Regions from separate parts of the Serratia sp. LSHTC3 genome, predicted to be linked through region 3. Evidence: riboswitches for the same ligand, from Rfam matches in the RefSeq annotation. Region 3 holds a riboswitch; each other region holds the start of a gene.
The links. A riboswitch is a leader RNA that binds a small molecule or an ion and turns the genes downstream of it on or off. The one in region 3 is predicted to bind thiamine pyrophosphate.
Positions count from the first base shown of each region.

Region 1: it holds a riboswitch for thiamine pyrophosphate, as region 3 does, so the genes downstream of both, thiB (thiamine ABC transporter substrate binding subunit) here and thiC (phosphomethylpyrimidine synthase ThiC) in region 3, are expected to answer to the same signal.
Region 2: it holds a riboswitch for thiamine pyrophosphate, as region 3 does, so the genes downstream of both, thiM (hydroxyethylthiazole kinase) here and thiC (phosphomethylpyrimidine synthase ThiC) in region 3, are expected to answer to the same signal.

Region 1 covers NZ_JBXUNP010000003.1:463,731-468,504, reverse strand. Annotated here, with positions in the region: gene AC2CGI_RS15045 (sugar efflux transporter) at 1-343, opposite strand, end outside; gene sgrT (glucose uptake inhibitor SgrT) at 498-671, opposite strand; gene sgrR (HTH-type transcriptional regulator SgrR) at 762-2,423, shown strand; TPP riboswitch at 2,461-2,579, shown strand; gene thiB (thiamine ABC transporter substrate binding subunit) at 2,637-3,623, shown strand; gene thiP (thiamine/thiamine pyrophosphate ABC transporter permease ThiP) at 3,599-4,774, shown strand, end outside.
Region 2 covers NZ_JBXUNP010000001.1:158,137-162,910, reverse strand. Annotated here, with positions in the region: gene gutQ (arabinose-5-phosphate isomerase GutQ) at 1-323, shown strand, start outside; gene AC2CGI_RS00805 (inhibitor of vertebrate lysozyme family protein) at 363-821, opposite strand; gene thiD (bifunctional hydroxymethylpyrimidine kinase/phosphomethylpyrimidine kinase) at 906-1,706, opposite strand; gene thiM (hydroxyethylthiazole kinase) at 1,706-2,497, opposite strand; TPP riboswitch at 2,533-2,629, opposite strand; gene AC2CGI_RS00790 (TetR/AcrR family transcriptional regulator) at 2,721-3,335, opposite strand; gene AC2CGI_RS00785 (YtcA family lipoprotein) at 3,553-3,816, shown strand; gene mdtN (multidrug transporter subunit MdtN) at 3,827-4,774, shown strand, end outside.
Region 3 covers NZ_JBXUNP010000012.1:6,985-11,758, forward strand. Annotated here, with positions in the region: gene hemE (uroporphyrinogen decarboxylase) at 1-13, opposite strand, end outside; gene nudC (NAD(+) diphosphatase) at 52-819, opposite strand; gene AC2CGI_RS23635 (Rsd/AlgQ family anti-sigma factor) at 921-1,424, shown strand; TPP riboswitch at 1,464-1,588, shown strand; gene thiC (phosphomethylpyrimidine synthase ThiC) at 1,703-3,646, shown strand; gene thiE (thiamine phosphate synthase) at 3,639-4,289, shown strand; gene AC2CGI_RS23650 (HesA/MoeB/ThiF family protein) at 4,282-4,774, shown strand, end outside.

The DNA.
Region 1 (4,774 bases), on a different contig from region 3:
CGGACATCAGCACCCCGGCGGTGATCAGCGTCAGGTAGTCGCGGTTAAAGGCGAACAGCAGGCAGTTGCCGACCGCCATCAGGCAGCACAGCAGGATCAACCGGCGCCGATCGCCGCGGGTATCGGAGCGCTTGGCCAGCAGAAAACTGACCACGATGCCGGCCACGGCGTTGGCGGTGTAAAACAGCCCTACCCACAGCGGCCGCACTTTGACCTCGGTGGTCAGAAACAGACTGAGCGTCGGCGTCAGCAACGCGCCGGCGATGCCGGAGAGAAAAGCGATCAGCAGGAATGCGGCAAAGATGGGGTTAATGCGCAGTGACAACCGGCTCATGCGTTGCATATCGTCTTCCCTGACCTCAAAGCAGAAGAAAGAACCTTAAGCCACGGCGAGAAAAATGCAAGCGCATCGCCATGACCGCGCATAAAAAAACCAGTGGGTCACCCCACTGGCTGGTGAAACAGCACCATTACTCAGAAACTTGTTGCCGCAGCCCCTACAGGTGCTCGCGATACTGCTTATCGGTCATCTCTTTAATGTCCCATTGCGTCAGGTGCGCCAGCATCGCCAACCGCGCCTGTTCGGGCACCACGCTCAGCCAGTCGGCTCGCTGGCGGCGCACCGCGCTGAAATAGCGCTGATAGAACTGCCTGGATAAGAAAGCTTTCATGATTACGCCCTCCCCTTTCATTGATGAAAATTATCGGCGTAATATAGGGAAAGAAAAATTGACGAGTTGAAGCGGGAGCGTTCCTCTTTTATGTCCACGTCCAGATTGCAGCAGCAGTTCATCCGCCTGTGGCAGCGCTGCCACGGTGAAACCACCGACACCACGCTGCAGGATCTGGCGGAGGTGCTCAGCTGCTCGCGGCGCCACGTGCGCTCCCTGCTGAGCGCCATGCAGCGGGAAGGCTGGCTCACCTGGCAGGCGGAGTCGGGGCGCGGCAAGCGTTCGCGGCTAACCTTCCACTACACCGGCCTGGCGCTGCAGCAACAGCGGGCCGAGGAGCTGCTGGAACAGGATCGCATCGATCAGCTGGTGCAACTGGTGGGCGACAAAAATGTGGTGCGCCAGATGCTGCTGTCGCAGCTGGGGCGTAGCTTCCGCCAGGGGAAACACATTCTGCGGGTGCTCTACTACCGGCAGTTGTACAACCTGCTGCCCGGCTCGGCGCTGCGGCGTTCGGAAACCCATCTGGCGCGCCAGATCTTCAACGGTCTGACGCGCATAAATGAGGAAAACGGGGAACTGGAGTCCGATCTGTCTCACCATTGGCAGGCGTTGACGCCACTGCACTGGCGATTTTACCTGCGCCCGGCGATCCATTTTCATCACGGCCGCGAGCTGGAGATGGCGGACGTCATTACTTCTCTCTCGCGTCTGACCTCGCAACCGCTGTTCTCGCATATCGAGAGCGTCACCTCGCCGACGCCATTCGTGATTGACGTGCATCTGCGCAGCCCCGACCACTGGCTGCCCTGGCTGCTGGGCAGCGTGCACGCCATGATCCTGCCGCGCGAATGGCGCGAACTGCCGGATTTCGCCCGCCATCCGATCGGCACCGGCCCCTATCGCGTAGTGCGCAATCTCCCCAGCCAGATGAAGATCCACGCCTTCGACGACTATTTTGGCTACCGGGCGCTGATCGACGAGGTGAATATCTGGGTGCTGCCGGAGTTCTCCGAAGAACTGGTGCATTCCGGCGTACAGCTGCAGGGCGATGAAACCGGCAACAACGAACTGGAAAGCCGGCTGGAAGAGGGCTGCTATTTCCTGCTGTTCGACCGGCGCTCCCCGCTGGCCGCCGATCCCGCCATTCGCAGCTGGCTGTGCGAATTGATCAATCCCATTTCGCTGCTGAGCCACGCCGGGCCGCTCTACCAACGCTACTGGTCGCCGGCGTACGGCCTGCTGCCCCGTTGGCACCACAACCGCGCGCTGGCGCAGCAGCCCAAACCGGCGGGGCTGACCGAACTGACGATGACCCACTTCAATGAGCATTCGGAGTTTCACGCCATCCGTCAGGCGATCGAGCCGCTGCTGGCGCAGCACGGCATCCGCCTGATCGTGCAAAGCGTGGATTACGCCACCTGGCACCAGGGCGACGCGCGCAGCGATCTGTGGCTTGGCAGCGCCAACTTCTATCTGCCGCTGGAGTTTTCGCTGTTCGCCACGCTGTACGAACTGCCGCTGATGCAGCATTGCATGAACGAAGATCTGGCGCAGGACGCGGCGCTGTGGCGCGCCAACCGTCTGCCGCTGGCGGAGTTCTGCCAGCGTCTGGTCAGCAACCACCAGCTGCATCCGCTGTTCCACCACTGGCTGCAGCTGCACGGCCAGCGCAGCATGCGCGGCGTGCGGATGAACACCCTCGGCTGGTTCGACTTCAAGTCCGCCTGGTTTGCCCCGCCGGAGACATAAGCGCCTTTCGCCCAAGTCGGTTAATCTTTACAATAGCGCCGTCTCAACGGGGTGCGGAGAGCCGGGCCGCGTAATAAGCCTGATTTTCCGCTGAGAGCACACCCGTCGAACCTGATCCGGTCAATACCGGCGGAGGGATTTGAGCCCAGCGAACCGGCGACGCCGCCTCGCCCCCTCAGATGCCCTTGCCCCCTTATTTTTCAGGAGTGCAACGTGGTCAAAAAATATCTGCCCTGCTTATTGCTGCTGTGCGCCGCGCCGGCGTTCGCCAAGCCGACGCTGACGGTTTACACCTACGATTCCTTCGCCGCCGACTGGGGCCCTGGCCCGGCGGTGAAAAAAGCCTTCGAGGCCGAATGCGACTGTGAACTGAAGTTCGTGGCGCTGGAAGACGGCGTCTCGTTGCTGAACCGCCTGCGCATGGAGGGCAAGAACAGCGCCGCCGACGTGGTGCTGGGGCTGGACAACAACCTGCTGCAGGCGGCGCAGCAAACCGGCCTGTTCGCGCCGAGCGGCGTCGATACCGCCAGGCTGACGGTGCCGGGCGGCTGGCAGGACGCGACCTTCGTGCCTTACGACTACGGGTACTTCGCCTTCGTCTACAACAAAGAAAAACTGAAGAACCCGCCGAAAAGCCTGCAGGAGCTGGTCAGCAGCGACCGCAACTGGAAAGTGATCTACGAAGATCCGCGCACCAGCACGCCGGGGCTCGGCCTGCTGCTGTGGATGCAAAAAGTGTATGGCGACAAGGCGCCGGCCGCCTGGCAGCAGTTGGCGAAGAAGACCGTCACCGTCACCAAAGGCTGGAGCGAAGCCTACGGCCTGTTCCTGAAAGGCGAAGGCGATCTGGTGCTCAGCTATACCACCTCTCCCGCCTACCACCTGATCGAAGAGAAAAAAGACCTTTACGCCGCCGCCACGTTCAGCGAAGGCCACTACCTGCAGGTGGAAGTGGCGGGCAAGCTGAAAGCCGCCAAACAGCCTGAGCTGGCCGAGCGTTTCATGCGGTTCATGGTGACGCCGGCATTCCAGAACACCATCCCGACCGGCAACTGGATGTACCCGGTGATCAACACCCCGCTGCCCGTCGGCTTTGAGCAGATGAACGTGCCGCAGACCGCGCTGCAATACAGCGCCGAAGAGGTGGCCACACAACGCGGCGGCTGGATCCGGGCATGGCAAACCGCCGTCAGCCGCTGATCCCCCGCTGGCTCTGGCCGGGGCTGCTGGCCGCCGGCCTGATCCTGCTCGTCGCCGCGCTGGCGCTGGGTTCGCTGTGGCGTCACGCGCCGGACAGCGACTGGCGCAGCCTGTGGCAGGACAGTTACCTGTGGCACGTGGTGCGCTTCACCTTCCTGCAGGCGCTGCTGTCGGCGCTGATTTCGGTGCTGCCCGCCATTCTGCTGGCGCGCGCGCTCTATCGCCGCCGTTTCCCCGGCCGGCAGTTGTTGCTGCGGCTGTGCGCCATGACGCTGGTGCTGCCGGTGCTGGTAGCGGTATTCGGCCTGCTCAGCGTCTATGGGCGCCAGGGCTGGCTGGCGACGCTGTGCGGCTGGCTGGGCGTCGAGTATGGTTTCTCGCCCTACGGTCTGCAGGGCATTCTGCTGGCGCACCTGTTCTTTAACCTGCCGCTGGCCACCCGCCTGTTGCTGCAGGCGCTGGAGAACATTCCGGTAGAGCAGCGCCAGCTGGCCGCTCAACTGGGTATGAGCGGCTGGCAGCAGTTCCGCTTCGTCGAATGGCCGGCGCTGCGCCGCCAAATCCTGCCGAGCGGCGCGCTGATCTTCATGCTGTGCTTCGCCAGCTTCGCCACCGTGCTGTCGCTGGGCGGCGGGCCACAGGCCACCACCATCGAACTGGCGATCTACCAGGCGCTGAGTTACGACTACGATCTGGGGCGTGCCGCCATGCTGGCGCTGATCCAGCTGGGCTGTTGTCTCGGGCTGGTGTTGATCAGTCAGCGCCTGAGCCAGGCATTGCCGGTGGGGCATACCCACGCCCAGCGCTGGCGCAATCCGGATGACAGCCTGTGGCGACGCGTCGGCGATTTTCTGCTGATCGCCGCCGCGCTGTTGCTGCTGCTGCCGCCTCTGCTGGCGGTGATCGCCGATGGCGCCAACCAGGCTATCCTCAACGTACTGCGCCAGCCGGTGCTGTGGCAGGCGCTGTTCACGTCGCTACGCATCGCCCTCGGCGCCGGGCTGCTGTGCGTGGCGCTCACGATGATGCTGCTGTGGAGCAGCCGCGAGCTGAAACTGCGGCAGCAGCTGCGCGGCGGCCAGGCTCTGGAGCTCAGCGGCATGGTGATCCTGGCGATGCCGGGCATCGTGCTGGCCACCGGCTTCTTCCTG
Region 2 (4,774 bases), on a different contig from region 3:
GCGCCAACGTGATGGAAGCGATGCTGGAACTGAGCCGCACCGGGCTCGGGTTGGTGGCGGTGTGCGACGCGCAGCAGCGGGTAGTGGGCGTGTTTACCGACGGCGACCTGCGCCGCTGGCTGGTGAAGGGCAACAGCCTGCAGGATCCGCTCAGCCCGGCGATCACCCGCCCCGGCTATCGGCTGCCGGAGCAGTGGCGCGCCGGCGAAGCGCTGGAAGCGCTGCACGAACAGCACATCAGCGCGGCCCCGGTGGTCAACATGGACGGCGTGCTGGTGGGGGCGCTCAACCTGCACGATCTGCATCAGGCCGGCATCGGCTGATCAACGCCGGGGGCGGCATCGTCAGCGCCCCCGGTCAGATCATTTCCAGTCGGGATTGTTCTCGAACTGCTGCTTAAGCAGCGCTTTCATGTCTTCATCCGGCTTGCCGAGCCACTGGTACTTGGCGTATTTCTTCGGATGATCGACGGCTTCCGGCCGATCTTCCACCTCGACCCGCACGCCCCAGGCCTGGGATTTATCCGCGCTGAACGCCACGATCAAAAAGTTGTTGCCGCAGTCGTGCGGTTTGCACAGATTGCCGACCAGATACTCTTTGCCTTTCCAGTTCAGATTCTGCGCCGGCGTAGAGGTGCCGACGCCCTTACGCGCCCAGCCCGGCATCCGCGCCTGGCCTTTGACCATGTTTTGCCAACTGGCCTGATACCCCGGCTGCTGAATCAAATCCGACGTGGTGACGATCTGCTGGGCAAAGCTGCCCGCGCTGAAGCTGAGCAGTGCGCCGAAGAGGGCGCAACGCAGCGCCTGGTGTCCCGTCATAGTCCTTCTCCCTAGGTTAAATCAGGTTTCGCCCATAAAACCGGGCCTGAACTAGTCAGACCACGGTTGCGGCAAAAAGTTGGCTCACCACCAGGCGTGAAAATGATGCACCGGCCCAATGCCGTGCCCCACTTCCAGCGTATCCGCCTGTTGCAGCGCTTGTTGCAGGTAGTCCTTGGCGGCGGCCACCGTGGCCGCCCAGTCGGCATGGCGCGGGCGCAGCGCCGCCAGCGCGGCCGAGAGCGTGCAGCCGGTGCCGTGGGTATGGCGGGTGGCGACGCGCGGCGCGGTAAAGCGCTGCTCGCCTTCGGCGGTAAACAGCCAGTCCGGGCTCTCGCTTTCGCTCAGGTGGCCGCCCTTCATCAGCACCGCCCGGCAGCCCATCGCCAGCAGCGCCCGCCCCTGCTCGCGCATCTGCGCTTCATCTTCCGCCGGCGCGCACGCCAGCAGCGCCGCCGCTTCCGGCAGGTTCGGCATAATGATCGACACCAGCGGCAACAGCTCGCGCCGGATAGACTCTACCGCCTCCGGCGCCAGTAACGGATCGCCGCTTTTCGCCAGCATCACGGTATCCAGCACCACAAATTCCGGCCGGTAATGGCGCAGACGTTCGGCCACCGCCTGTACGATGTCGGCATTGGCCAGCATGCCGATCTTGACGCTGTCGATGCGCACGTCGCTGAACACCGAGTCCAGCTGCGCGGCGACGAACGCCGGATCGATGTAATACACCGACTGCACGCCGCGGGTATTCTGCGCTACCAGCGCGGTGATCACCGAAGTGCCGTAGGCGCCGAGCGCCGAGAAGGCCTTTAAATCGGCCTGAATGCCGGCGCCGCCGCTGGGATCGGTGCCGGCGATGGTCAGCGCGTTAATACGTTTCATCACAGATCCTCCCCGCGCAGTTGATACAGGGCGTCGAGGAACGCCGGCGTAAAGCTGCCCGGCCCGGCGGCCTGCCTGGCCGCGAGGCCGCCGCAGTGTGACATCACCCGACAGGCGGTCGCCACGTTGTCCAGGCGATCGCCCGGCAGGGCGCAAAACGCCGCCGCCACCGCCGACAGCGCGCAGCCGGTGCCCACCACCCGCGTCATCAGCGGGGAGCCGCCTTCGATCGCCCAGTCGCGTTGGCCGTCGGTGACGTAATCCACCGCGCCGGTGACCGCCACCACCGCGCCGCTGCGCCGCGCCAGCTCACGCGCGGCGGGCAATGCCGCCAAGGAATCGTCGCCGCTGTCCACGCCGCGGCCGCTGGCCAGCAACCCGTTGAGCGCCATGATTTCCGAGGCGTTGCCGCGTATCGCCGCCGGTTGCTCGTCCAGCAGCTGTTTAGCGAAGGCGGTGCGGTAGGAGAGCGCGCCGACCGCCACCGGATCCAGCGTCCAGGGCTTGCCGGCCTGATTGGCGGCGGCCACCGCCGCCCGCATCGATTCGGCGCGCAGCGCGTTGAGGGTACCGACGTTGATCAGCAGGCCGTCGGCCAGCGCGCTGAACTGCGCCGCCTCTTGCGGCTCCACCACCATCGCCGGGGAGGCGCCGAGCGCCAGCAGCACGTTGGCAGTCAGCGATTGCACCACTTCGTTGGTCAGGCAGTGGATCAGCGGAGGCCGCTGTTGGAATTGGGTCAGGCAGGCCGCGGCGCGGGCGCCGGGTAGTGCATCAGGTCGAGCGATCATATTCCTCCCAACCGGCGTTCAAGAAGGCGGCGCCGGTTGAGCGGCCGTGACTTCCCTACGCTGGCATTATCCAGATCAGGTAATACGGGTATTTCTCAGCCTTCACGCGGAAGGGCACCCCGAGTCATGAAAATCAATAGGTTGTGATCAACATTGCGTTAATCCCTGCAGGGGATCATGCCAGCGGCGGCGCGGACAAACAAGCGATTAAATTGGCTCGCGCCTAAGCGATGCTTCCCTCTTTTCCCGCCAGATACAGGCTCAGCACGCCGGGCAGCTCCGCCAGGGTAAACGCCACGTTCTGCGGCGCCGTTTTGAAGATGTGGTGCAAGGTGCCGGCCACCAGGCTTTGCAACAGCCGGGTTTGCTGCAGGATCTCCGCTTCGGCGGTCTCGGGGCGGCGCAGCTGCAGCACTCGGGCGATCAGCGCCAGGAAGCTGGACTTTTCATCCGGCAGGTTCATTTCCCGCATCACCGGCAGGTAGTCGGCGTGCTCGCGCAGGTACTGCGCATAGGGAGAAAACAGTCGCTGGATCACCTCTTCAGCGGAGAGGCGCCTCCACTCGTCGTCGCTGGCCAACGCCATGTCGCGCACCAGCGCCTCGATCGATTCGGTGTGCCGATCCGCCAGCGCCTTGATCACCGCGTGGCGATCGGGGAAAAAGTGATACATCGAGCCGATGGAGGTTTTGGCGTGCTTGGCGAGCCGCTGCATGCTGAGCGCCGCCAGCCCGTCCTGCGCCACGATCGCCGCCGCCGAATCCAGAATGGTTTGTACGCGTTGCCGCCCTCTTTCCTGCTGCGGCTCCCGCCCGGTGATGTGTTCGTCGATTTGCATATTCGTTTCTGCCCGCTGTCATCAACGCATTATACCCATTTGCCGCCGCGAAGGCAGGGTGACACAAAAAACTAGATTAACTCCTCTAGTTTAGAGTAGAGTATTTATTCTAGTTTCTCCTTGCGCAAGCGTGAGGAAGACAAACAGTGACCTCACTCACTGAAAAAGAGTCATTCCATTCGGCCCGTCGACCAAGCCAATCGCCAGAGAACGCCCTATGCCCGACAAAAAACTGCTTATCACCTGCCTGACCGCGCTGCTGCTCACCGGGTGCTCACCGGCACCGTCCATGGTGGTGTTCGGCGCTTCGTTCCCCGACTGGCTGTTTTGCCTGTGCGGCGGCGTGGCGGGCATGGTGGCGATCCACCTGCTGCTGCGCACCCCGGAAAAACGCGCCTGGCTGGCGCCGCAGCTGCTGACGTATCCGGCGCTGACCGCGCTGATCGCCATGCTGACCTGGTTACTGGTTTTCCCCCACTGAGACTGACGCCATGACCCAACCACAAACCTCCAACAAGCGCAGACTGCTGGTGCTTACCCTCCTGGCGTTGACGCTCATCGTGGCCGCCGTCGTCGTCTGGCGGGTGGAAAACGCCCCCACTACCGACGATGCCTACGCCTATGCCGACACCATCGACGTAGTGCCGGAGGTGAACGGCCGCATCGTCGAGATGCCGATCCGCGACAACCAGGAAGTGCGGCAAGGCGATCTGCTGTTCCGCATCGATCCGCGCCCTTACCAGGACGCGCTGGCGGCCAGCGAAGCGCGCCTGATCACGCTGAATGAACAGATCAAACTGACGCAGCGTTCGGTCAACGCGCAGCAGTACAACGCCGAATCGATGAACGCCATCGTCAAACGCTCGCAGGCGCTGGTGGCGCAGGCGACCGACACCCTCAACCGCCGACAGAAGCTGCTCGGCAAGAACTACGTTTCGGCGGAAGAAGTGGAAACCGCCCGCACCTCCCAGCGCTCGGCGCAGGCGGAACTGCAGGCCGCATTGCTGCAGGCGAAACAGGCGGAAGCCGCCGTCAGCGGCGTCGAAGCCCTGGTCGCGCAGCGCGCCGAAGTGCAGGCCGACATCGCCATCGCCAAGCTGAATCTGGAATTTACCGAGGTGCGAGCGCCGTTCGACGGCCGCATCGCCTCCCTGAAAACCACCGTCGGCCAATATGCCTCCAGCGCCAAACCGGTGTTCACGCTGATCGACACCCGCCACTGGTACGTGGTCGCCAACTTCCGCGAAACCGACCTGAAAGGCGTGCATCCCGGCGTGCCGGCCACGCTGTATTTAATGAGCGACGCCGGCCAGACCTTCAGCGGCAAGGTAGAGTCGGTCAGCTACGGCGTGCAGCCCGACGACGGCGGCAGCGTGCTGGGCGGGCTGCCCAACGTGTCGCGCAACATCAACTGGGTGCACGTTTCTCAGCGCTTCCCG
Region 3 (4,774 bases):
TCAACTCAGTCATTTATGGGGCTCCCTTAATAATCTGCCGGCCATTGTACATTATTCTGCCCGGCACAGCGCCACGGTGTCCTCAATCAAGCGGCGCGCCACGGTGCCGGGCGGCGGCAACAACGGCAGTTGGTCGTAACGATACCAGCCGGCATTGAGCAGCTCCTTGGGATCGTGACGAATCTCACCCTGGTGGTAATCGGCCATAAAGGCCATCATCAGCGAGTGCGGAAACGGCCAGGGTTGTGACGTGACGTAGCGCAGGTTCTTGATTTCAATATTGCTCTCTTCCATCACTTCGCGCGCTACCGCTTGCTCCAGCGTTTCGCCCACTTCAACGAAACCGGCCAGCACCGTGTGAATGCCGCCGCGATGGCGCACGTGCTGCGCCAGCAGGATCTGATCGTCGCGCCGAATGGCGACGATCACGCAGGGCGCGATCTGCGGGTAGTAGCGCTCCTTGCAATGGCCGCACAGGCAGGCGCTTTCGGTGCGGCTGAGGTGCATCTCATGGCCGCAGTAGCCGCAATAGCGATGGGAGCGGTAGAAATCCGCCAACTGCACGCCGCGCCCGGCCAGCTGGAACAGACCACGATCCTGATCCAACAACTGACGCACCGACCCCATCTCCCGCGGCATCGCCTGGCGCACCAGCCAGACCGGCGCGCCCTCCCACTCACCGATGACGCGCGCCATGTGGCCCTGCAGGCCGAAGGCGGCGGCGGTCCCCGACGGCAATTCACCGTTCGGTAACCAAAGTTTGCTTTCATGGCTGACGATCCACCAGCCGTTTTCATTGCCCGTTAATGCAAGTTCCATATCGTTGTTGCACAACCTCAGCTTCACTGGCACTCTACAAATCGGCTTTGTTACATTTTAATAACTTACCGGTTACTTTTGTTACTTACACGGAGTCAAACATGCTCAACCGTTTGGAAAGGCTGACTCAGCGCGTTGGCGGTAGTAATGAATTAGTTGATCAATGGCTTCAGGCCCGCAAGCAGTTGCTGGTCGCCTACTGCACGCTGGTAGGCCTCAAACCGAATAAAGAAAAGCATACGCCGCTGAATGAAAAAGCGCTGGAGAACTTTTGCCATAACCTGGTGGATTACCTCTCCGCAGGGCATTTTCATATCTATGACAGAATTATCAAACAAGTGGAAGGCGCAGCCAGTCCGAAAATGTCGCTGGCGGTGAACATCTACCCCAAGCTGTGGGCCAATACCGAACAGATCATGGCGTTCCACGATCGCTATACCGAAGTGGATATCGATCAGGAGGTTTGTCTGGAATTCCACCAGGCCTTGTCGGATATCGGCGAAACGCTGGCGGCGCGCTTTGCGCTGGAAGATAAGCTGATCCTGCTGGAAGCGGAAGCCACGCAGCAACCGCTGCCGGACCAGGCGCTGGATCCGGCGCGTTAAAATTTTATAGTTTTTTTTCTTATCCCTCCTATACTGGGGGGCATCTTGTCGGAGTGCCTAGCGCCTGATTTGTTCATCGAATCAGCCAGGCTGAGACCGTTAATTCGGGATCCGCGGAACCTGATCGGGTTAATACCCGCGAAGGGAACAAGAGTAATCTATCGCCACAGACACGGCCTTCCCCTTGCGGGTGCCCTGCCTTATCGGCCACCATCATTACTCCCTCCGAGCTCCAGACAAGCAACTTTCCCAACCCAACACACTGGTAGGAACTTGCTATGTCTAACGTTAATCCACCGCGCGCCCGTAAGGCGCAACGCGAAGCCGCCCAGCAGTTTATCGACACCCTGCAAGGCATGGCTTTCCCAAACTCACGCCGCATCTACCTGCAGGGTTCGCGCCGCGATATCCAGGTGCCGATGCGCGAAATTCAGCTCAGCCCGACCCTGATCGGCGGCAGCAAAGATAGCCCGCAGTATGAACCCAACGAGGCGATCCCGGTGTATGACACCGCCGGCCCGTACGGCGATCCACAGGCCGAGCTCGACGTGCACGCGGGCCTGACCAAGCTGCGCGCAGGCTGGATCGACGCGCGCGGCGATACCGCCACCCTGAGCGGCGCCAGCTCCGGCTTCACCCAACAGCGGCTGGCGGACGAAGGCCTCGATCACCTGCGTTTCGAACACCTGCCGTTGCCGCGCAAGGCGTTACCGGGCAAGTGCGTGACCCAACTGCACTATGCCCGCGCCGGCATCGTCACCCCGGAGATGGAGTTCATCGCCATCCGCGAAAACATGGGGCGCGAACGCATTCGCGGCGAGGTGCTGCGCCACCAGCATTCGGGCCAGGGCTGGGGCGCCAACCTGCCGGACAACATCACGCCGGAGTTCGTGCGCCAGGAAGTGGCCGCCGGCCGCGCTATCATTCCCGCCAATATCAACCACCCGGAGGCGGAGCCGATGATCATCGGCCGCAATTTCCTGGTGAAGGTGAACGCCAATATCGGCAACTCGGCGGTCACATCGTCGATCGAAGAAGAGGTGGAGAAGCTGGTGTGGGCCACCCGCTGGGGCGCAGACACCGTGATGGATCTCTCCACCGGCCGCTACATTCACGAAACCCGCGAATGGATCCTGCGCAACAGCCCGGTGCCCATCGGCACCGTGCCGATCTACCAGGCGCTGGAGAAGGTCAACGGCGTGGCGGAAAACCTCACCTGGGAGATGTTCCGCGATACGCTGCTGGAACAGGCGGAACAAGGGGTCGACTACTTCACCATCCACGCCGGCGTGCTGCTGCGCTACGTGCCGATGACCGCCAAACGCCTGACCGGCATCGTGTCGCGCGGCGGCTCGATCATGGCCAAATGGTGTCTGTCGCACCATCAGGAAAACTTCCTCTATCAGCACTTCCGTGAAATCTGCGAGATCTGCGCCGCCTACGACGTTTCGCTGTCGCTCGGCGACGGCCTGCGCCCCGGCTCAATTCAGGACGCCAACGACGAAGCCCAGTTCGCCGAACTGCATACGCTGGGCGAGCTGACCAAAATCGCCTGGGAATACGACGTGCAGGTGATGATCGAGGGCCCAGGCCACGTGCCGATGCAGATGATCCGCCGCAACATGACCGAAGAGCTGGAACACTGCCACGAAGCGCCATTCTACACCCTCGGCCCGCTGACCACCGATATCGCCCCGGGCTATGACCATTTCACCTCCGGCATCGGCGCGGCGATGATCGGCTGGTTCGGCTGCGCCATGCTGTGTTACGTCACGCCGAAAGAGCACCTCGGCCTGCCGAACAAAGAGGACGTCAAACAGGGCCTGATCACCTACAAGATCGCCGCTCACGCCGCCGATCTGGCCAAAGGCCATCCGGGCGCGCAGATCCGCGATAACGCCATGTCCAAGGCGCGCTTCGAATTCCGTTGGGAAGATCAGTTCAATCTGGCGCTCGATCCGGCCACCGCGCGCGCCTATCACGACGAAACCCTGCCGCAGGAATCCGGCAAGATCGCCCACTTCTGCTCGATGTGCGGGCCGAAATTCTGCTCGATGAAGATTTCACAAGAGGTGCGCGACTACGCCGCCGCCCAAGAGGCCGCCAAACCGATCGAGGTGCAGCTGACCGGCATGGAGAAAATGTCCGCCGAGTTCCGCGCCCGCGGCAGCGAGCTGTATCACAGCGCCGGCAATTTGCAGGAGGAGACCAGCAATGACTGATATCACGACCCCCTTCCCGGCAACGCCTCACAAACTGGGGCTTTACCCGGTCGTCGACAGCGTGGAATGGATCGCTCGCCTGCTGGAGGCCGGCGTCACCACCATCCAGCTGCGCATCAAGGACCTGCCGGATGAGCAGGTCGAAGAGGATATCGCTGCCGCCATCGCGCTGGGCCGGCGTTATCAGGCGCGGCTGTTCATCAACGACTACTGGCGGCTGGCGATCAAGCACGGCGCCTACGGCGTACATCTGGGCCAGGAAGATCTCGATACCACCGATCTGGCGGCCATTCACCGCGCCGGGCTGCGGCTGGGGGTCTCCACCCATGACGACGCCGAACTGGCGCGCGCGCTGGCGGTGAAACCGTCCTACATCGCGTTGGGGCACATCTTCCCCACTCAGACCAAAGACATGCCTTCGGCGCCACAGGGGCTGGCGGAGTTGAAACGCCACATCGCCGGTTTGGCGGATTACCCGACGGTGGCGATCGGCGGGATCAGTATCGATCGCGTGCCGGCGGTGCTGGCGTGCGGCGTCGGCAGCGTGGCGGTGGTCAGCGCCATCACCCAGGCACCGGACTGGCGCGCGGCGACGACCGAGCTGCTGCGGCTGATCGAAGGCGAGGATCCGAACGATGCTTAACGATCAGGAATTCCTGCGCTACAGCCGCCAGCTGCTGCTGGAGGACGTCGGCCCGGAAGGCCAGGAGAGACTCAAGCGCGCCACGGTGCTGATCGTCGGTTTAGGTGGGCTCGGTTCCCCGGCTTCGCTGTATCTGGCCGCCGCCGGCGTCGGCACGCTGCTGCTGGCCGACGACGACCAGCTGCACGTCACCAACCTGCAGCGGCAAATCCTCTACCGCAGCGCCGATACCGCCACCGGCAAGGCGGCGCTGGCGCAACGCCACCTGCAGGCGCTGAACCCGTTGGTGGAATCCATCCCGCTGGCGCAGCGGCTGCAAGGGCAAGCGCTGCGCGACGCGGTCGCACGCGCCGATCTGGTGCTGGACTGCTGCGACAATATGGCGACCCGCCATGAGGTCAATGCCGCCTGCATCGCCGCCGCCAAGCCGCTGATCAGCGGCAGCGCGGTCGGCTTCAGCGGCCAGCTGCTGGTGCTCGAGCCGC